2 linked regions of the Prochlorococcus marinus str. MIT 9312 genome follow. The protein of the gene in region 2 binds, or shares a complex with, the protein of the main gene of each other region. Links are inferred from orthologs where the notes say so. Each region holds a gene or a part of one and is shown on either strand. Other genes may lie near its edges. The genes, in order: hisH and hisF.

The links.
Region 1: the proteins of hisF (region 2) and hisH are in contact, whole or in part, in a crystal structure (PDB 6RU0), measured with the Thermotoga maritima proteins. The link is inferred for Prochlorococcus marinus str. MIT 9312 from one-to-one orthologs. Residues at the interface, in WP_004080486.1 of Thermotoga maritima: Met1, Leu2, Ala3, Arg5, Ser40, Glu41, Asp45, Glu46, Ala70, Glu71, Ile73, Asp74, Ile75, Pro76, Phe77, Asp98, Lys99, Ser122, Gln123, Glu161, Thr195, Leu196, Asn247, Arg249, Glu251; in WP_004080484.1 of Thermotoga maritima: Asn15, Arg18, Arg22, Arg117, Leu118, Pro119, His120, Met121, Gly122, Trp123, Asn124, Asn134, Gly135, Tyr136, Tyr138, Val140, Tyr158, Glu180, Lys181, Ser182, Ser183, Lys184, Ile185.

The regions. Positions count from the first base shown.
Region 1 is NC_007577.1:977,659-980,778, forward strand. The notes cover bases 294-3,077. They hold hisH (imidazole glycerol phosphate synthase subunit HisH), read right to left. Parts: upstream 2,103-3,077; coding sequence 1,485-2,102; downstream 294-1,484. Other genes in these bases: PMT9312_RS05495 (RNA methyltransferase), read right to left, coding at 294-337; PMT9312_RS05500 (c-type cytochrome), read right to left, coding at 334-720; petG (cytochrome b6-f complex subunit V), read left to right, coding at 776-895; rsmD (16S rRNA (guanine(966)-N(2))-methyltransferase RsmD), read right to left, coding at 872-1,471; trxA (thioredoxin), read right to left, coding at 2,109-2,432. Outside these bases: more of PMT9312_RS05495, read right to left, coding at 1-293; more of PMT9312_RS05525, read right to left, coding at 3,078-3,120. UniProt on the Escherichia coli protein: IGPS catalyzes the conversion of PRFAR and glutamine to IGP, AICAR and glutamate. The HisH subunit catalyzes the hydrolysis of glutamine to glutamate and ammonia as part of the synthesis of IGP and AICAR.
Region 2 is NC_007577.1:403,918-407,231, reverse strand. The notes cover bases 237-3,214. They hold hisF (imidazole glycerol phosphate synthase subunit HisF), read right to left. Parts: upstream 2,122-3,214; coding sequence 1,351-2,121; downstream 237-1,350. Other genes in these bases: chlG (chlorophyll synthase ChlG), read left to right, coding at 2,414-3,214; PMT9312_RS02205 (cytochrome b6f subunit PetP), read left to right, coding at 2,181-2,405; ubiE (bifunctional demethylmenaquinone methyltransferase/2-methoxy-6-polyprenyl-1,4-benzoquinol methylase UbiE), read right to left, coding at 609-1,310; PMT9312_RS02220 (DUF721 domain-containing protein), read left to right, coding at 237-596. Also shown: PMT9312_RS02225 (biotin--[acetyl-CoA-carboxylase] ligase), read right to left, coding at 1-38; more of PMT9312_RS02220, read left to right, coding at 138-236; more of chlG, read left to right, coding at 3,215-3,314.

The sequences.
Region 1 (3,120 bases), 570 kb from region 2 along the record:
TTTTTTCAAAAGATAAAATCCAACTAACTATATCTTCTGAAGATTCAAAGACTGAATCTTTACTAACATCTATCCTGCCACAAGATGCGATAACTAAATCACAATCAAAAATTGCATTTTCTAAATTATCGAAAATTTTGCAATGATCAAGATATTTTTGACCTTTAAGGGCCATTTTTTTTGCTTTTAAAGAGAATATATCGCATTTTGGAGAAACAATTCTTAATTCATCGACTTCAAAATTGGAGCATAACCTTGCTACACTCCCAACATTTAAAGGGCCGTTTGGTTCAACTAATATTACTTTTAAATTAGAAAAATTTTTCCCCAAAATCATTCAAGGCTATGTAGATATTTTAACAAATTGGACATATTTACAGGATCAATTTCAAAACTTGGCATGGGAGGAGTAAGCCCACCAGTAACTTGTTTTATTATCTCTTTATCATTCAATCGTTGAGTTATTGAATGCAAGTCTGGCCCCACTAATCCTCTTGCTGTAATTCCATGACATCCAACACAATTTATCTTAAAAAGAGCATCTCCTTCCTTAGCAGATCCATTAAGCTCAAGAGTATCAATAATATATTTATTATTTTCATGATTATTTAAGAAAAATATTGAAAAACATAACAATGAAACTATAAAAACAATAAAAAACTTTTTGAAAAATTCTCTTTTAATGTCTCTTTCTGCTGCAGATGATGAAGATGTTGACACAAAAAATAGTCTCTATGTAAAAATTGTTAGTAAGAAATTCAAAAAAGGCAAAAAAATGATCGAGCCTCTTCTATGTGGAATTGTTTTAGGGTTAGTTCCAATAACTCTTCTTGGATTATTCGTAAGTGCTTGGAATCAATACAGAAGAGGTTCAGGTATGTTGGACATTGATTAAAAATGTTAATCTTGATTGCCCATAGTCTCTCACATCTATAGTTTCCCATAAAGTACTTTTTTTAATATCCAAGTCTGGAGAATGTTCACAAATAACTATTGAATCATTTTTTAAAAAATCACAATTGAATATTTGATTTAAAACTAATTCATGGAATTTTACATTATATGGAGGGTCTATATAAACAAAATCAAATTTTAATTTATTTAAATCTACAATTTTAGATGATAACTTTCTCTCATAATCTGGTTTTGTCCAGCTCAAAACGTCTTTACAAATAACATCAATATCATTTTTTCTATTATCTATATCTTGCAACGAAAGTAAATTTTTTAAGCAAATTTTTGAGTTGTTTTTGTTTTTCTCAATAGCAATAATTTTTCTTGCCCCGTGATTATATGCTTCACATGATATGGCTCCTGTTCCACTAAATAAATCTAACCAGTTACTATTTTCAACTCTGTTATTCAATATATTAAATATAGCCTCTCTAACTCTCAAAGTTGTAGGTCTTGTATAAATATTATTTGGACTTTGGAGTTTTTTACCACCTATTAATCTTAAATTTGTCTTCATCAGTAATTATCAGTTATTGAATATTACTAAGCCATCTTCTCAAAAGTTTTTCTCCAGTTTTACCAGATTTCTCAGGATGAAATTGACAAGCTAATAAATTATCATTTTCAATCATAGCTGTTAATTTTTCAGAACCATAATTAACCTGAGCTGCAATAATACTGAAGTCATCTGGGATTGCATGATAGGAATGGACAAAATAGACCCAATTATTTAATTCCTCTAGTTCTAATAAAGTATTTGTTTTTGTAGGTAGAAGTTCGCACCAACCCATGTGGGGGATTCTTTGATTAACTATATTGGGTATTTTTTGAATTTTGCCCTTTAAAATACCTAGTCCTTGAACTTTTCCTTCATCACTAGATTCAAAAAGAAGTTGAAGACCTAAACAAATTCCTAAAAAAGACTTACCACTATTAATCCAATTTTTCAAATCAATTATCAAATCAGTATTTATAAGATTAATCATCGCAGGATCAAATGCTCCAACTCCAGGAAGTATTATCGCCTTACAAGCTTTTGATTCACTAAAGTTTTTAATTAAAATTATTTCTTCTCCAAGACTTTCTAGAGATTTTGTTACTGAATGAATATTACCCATTCCATAGTCTATAAGTCCAATTTTATGCAAAGCTATTTATAGATGCTTAGTTAAAGTGCTCGAAAGAGTTGCTTTTGGTACGGCTCCAACCACAGTATCAACTTTCTGACCTCCTTTAAAGATCATTAATGTTGGAATACTTCTAATTCCATATTGACTCGCAACATTTGGGTTTTCATCTGTATTTAATTTAAAAACTTTAATTTTCCCTTCAAAGTCTTTCGAGATTTCTTCTACAACTGGTGCTACCATCCTACATGGACCGCACCATGGCGCCCAAAAATCAACCAATACTGGTAGATCACTTTGCAGTACATCCTTGTCAAATGAAGAATCAGTTACGGCTGGAGCTGATGACATAATTTAAGTATTCCTTTTAGAAAATTTAGCAAGCTATTCTTTTAAGTGATGATTTCATTACAGATAAAATAATATAAGTAACAAAATATCTAAAAAAAGCCCGAATAATCGGGCGATTTAGTGTGTGAGGAGTATGGGGTTTCCCCCATTTTTTAATAATAACTCCTAAAGAGAAAATTGTTCAATTTAAATATTATATATACTTATTTTTATAATTTTGCTCTAAATAAACTATTTACCCATCCCAAGCTGCTGAGCTTTTTGATAAACCTTACCCTCCGTAAGAAGAGATGGTGCAATAACTATTTCAACCTCCTGCATTTCTTTAATATTTTTAGCCCCAAGAGTACTCATTGATGTTCTAATAGCTCCTAATAAATTATGTGTACCATCATCAAGCAAAGCAGGGCCTTTAATTATCCTTTCTAAGGAACCTGTCGAACCAACTTCAATTCTTGTCCCTCTTGGCAATATTGGACTTGGAGTAGCCATACCCCAGTGAAATCCTTTACCTGGAGCATTTGAGGATTTAGCTATTGGTGAGCCAATCATTACAGCATCTGCACCACAAGCTAAACATTTACAAATATCTCCGCCTGTTACAATTCCTCCATCTCCGATAATAGGAATATAATGACCACTTTCTTTAAAATAATCATCTCTTGCCGAACTACAATCAGCAATTGCA
Region 2 (3,314 bases):
TAAAAAACTGTCTTAGCTGCAGGTCCAATAAATTTCACAAATTCTTTATTAAAACAACGAGCATCTTTTTAAAGATTAGATTAACTTTAGTCTTAATAAGTAAATATTACAAATTGGACAAAAAGTATTTGCCAATAGTGAATAGAAGGAATCCACATCCATTAAAAAATTGTCTTGATAATTTCAAAAAATCCTGCGGAGACTTAGATAAACTCACTAAAATCAACGCAAACTGGAAGAACTTAATCGGCTTAGAACTATTTCAAGAATGTAAACCATTAAATATTGAAAAAAAAATACTTACTATTGCAGTAAATCATCCACAGTGGCGCCAAGCTTTAATCTATAACAAGCATAAATTAAAAGAGAGAATTGAGAAAATTGGAATAACTTTGAATGAAATAAAAATAATACAAAATTATGAAATTAAAAATAAAAATATCAAAGCTACTAATGCAAAGATAGTTTGGGCAAAGCATCCAAGCAGAATCAATCAAAATAATATGTGCATTTGTACTCTTTGTAATTCCCCTACTCCTGAGGGCGAAATCAAAAGATGGGGAAAGTGTTCTTTTTGTTGGAGAAAAAATAATTAAAAACTAAATTCTTTATTTAGTTAAAATTAGTATCCCCATTTGCCCCCCCAAAATAGTCCTATATTCAGCTTTTTTAAATCCAACTTCCTTAGCAATATTTATAAGCACATTTTTCTTTGGAAAATTACTAATACTTTTTTCAATATATGCGTACTCAGGACCTAAATTAAAAAGCCGCGAAATGGTTACTACAATTAATCTCAAATAAATTTTCTGAAAAATATTGGATAAAGAATTTCTTGTTGAGTGATTAAAATCCAAAAATCCTGCCCTTCCCTTATCCTTCAAAAGATCAAAAACTTTTTTTATTCCTCCTTCAACATTATTCAAGTTTCTAAGTCCATATGACATGCAAATTCCATCAAAATTTTTTGAATAATCATTAATTTCTAATACATCTTTAATTTCCCACTTAATAAATTTATTTTTTTTTAGCTCTGATTTTTTTTTTGCAATATTTAAGATATCCTCTGCACTGTCAATCCCAGTAATTGAACCCCTTGGACTAACTCTCTCAGAAATTAAGAATGCTAAATCTCCAGTTCCACAGCATAAATCTGCCCAATCTTCACCATTTAAAGGTTCCAATAAATCAACTAATTTCCTTTTCCATAATCTGTGCAGCCCAAAACTTAATAGATTATTTAAAAAGTCATATTTATAAGAAATTTTATTAAATATATTTTTGACTTCGATAGTTTTTGTGAATTTCATTTTTAAATTTTTAACTTATTTCTTTTTGGTATTAAATTTTTTATTCATATGGTCTAATTGGAAGTTTTCTTTCGAGGAGGAAAGTCTTTATTTCTCTTAAAGAAAGTTTCTTATCATGAAGTAATGATGCTAAAAGTGCGGCAGATGCCCTGCCTTCATTGAAAACATCATAGATATCTTCTAAACAACCTGCTCCTCCAGAAGCAATCACTGGAATATTAACAATATTGGCAACAGATTCAGTCAGATGTAAATCATATCCATTCTGCGTGCCATCACCATCCATTGAAGTAAGCAAAATTTCCCCTGCGCCTAACTCCTCAACTTTCTTTGCCCAACTTAATACATCTATTCCAGTATTTTCTCTACCCCCTTTTACATATACCTCCCATTCATCAGTTTTATTCACTTTTCTTTTAGCATCAATTGCTATCACGATACATTGATTACCAAATTCTCTAGAACTTTTAGAAATTAAATCTGGATTTCTAACAGCAGAAGAATTCAAACTCACTTTGTCCGCTCCAGCTCTTAAAAGATCATTAATTGAAGAAACAGAATCTATTCCTCCACCTACTGTAAATGGGATTTTTACTGATTTTGCGGTCCTAGAGACAAGGTCAACTAATGTATTTCTATTTTCTACACTAGCTCTAATATCTAAGAATACTAATTCATCTGCGCCCTCATCAGAATACCTACAAGCCAATTCAACAGGATCGCCTGAGTCTCTCAAGTTAACAAAATTTACACCTTTAACCACTCTGCCATGAGCGACATCTAAACAAGGAATTAAACGAAGAGCTACCATTTTAGTAAAAATTGTCCAAATGCTGTTAATCTTGCATAATAGCTTCCATTTTACCTCTTATGGCTGAAACAAAATTATTACCCAAAATCGGTAGTAAAATCAAAATTAACATTAACAAAGTAAAAGATAGACTACCAGCTAAATTAATCGATCAAATATCCTCGAATCCTAAAGCCGTAATAACAGGCTATAAAATGACAGACGGCAGAAGTATTGGAATCACCGCAAAATTTCAGAATGGTGAGCAAAATTGGTTTTTCCCAGAAGAAATTGAGAAAGGTTAAAGAGTATAGTGAATGATCCAAAACAACTATTAGGAATTAAGGGTGCCTCTGAAACATCAAGTATATGGAAACTCCGTATACAGTTAATGAAGCCAATCACATGGATCCCTTTGATATGGGGAGTTATTTGTGGAGCAGCTGCAAGTGGGAATTTTGAATGGACATTTAGTAATGTTCTAGCTTCATTAGCATGTATGTTGATGAGTGGACCACTTCTGGCTGGTTATACCCAAACCATAAATGATTTTTTTGATAAAGAAATTGATGCAATTAATGAACCAAATAGACCAATTCCTTCTGGGAAAATTTCAATTAAAGATGTAAAAATACAAATCTGGGTATTACTTATAGCGGGTTTAATAGTTGCTTTTCTATTAGATTTATATGCTAAGCACAGCTTCCCCTCCGTCTTACTTTTGGCATTAGGAGGTTCCTTTGTTAGTTATATATATTCTGCTCCACCACTCAAATTAAAACAGAATGGTTGGCTTGGAAATTATGCATTAGGAGCATCTTATATAGCTTTACCTTGGTGGGCAGGACAAGCCTTGTTTGGTAAATTAACTATCGTAACGGCGTTACTAACACTTGCATATAGTCTCTCAGGACTTGGAATTGCTGTGATTAATGATTTCAAAAGTGTTGAAGGAGACTCAAAGCTAGGCTTAAATTCTCTACCAGTAGTATTTGGAATTAAAAATGCAAGTAGGATAAGTGCAGGACTAATTGACATTTTTCAATTAGCAATGGTGGTTGTATTAGTCATTATTGGTCAACATTTAGCCTCTGTAATTTTGGTTTTATTGGTAATTCCACAAATTACATTCCAAGATATGTGGTTACTAAGAGATCCTCTAAAGTTTGATGTCAAATATCAAGCAAGTGCCCAACCGTTCCTTATAACTGGAA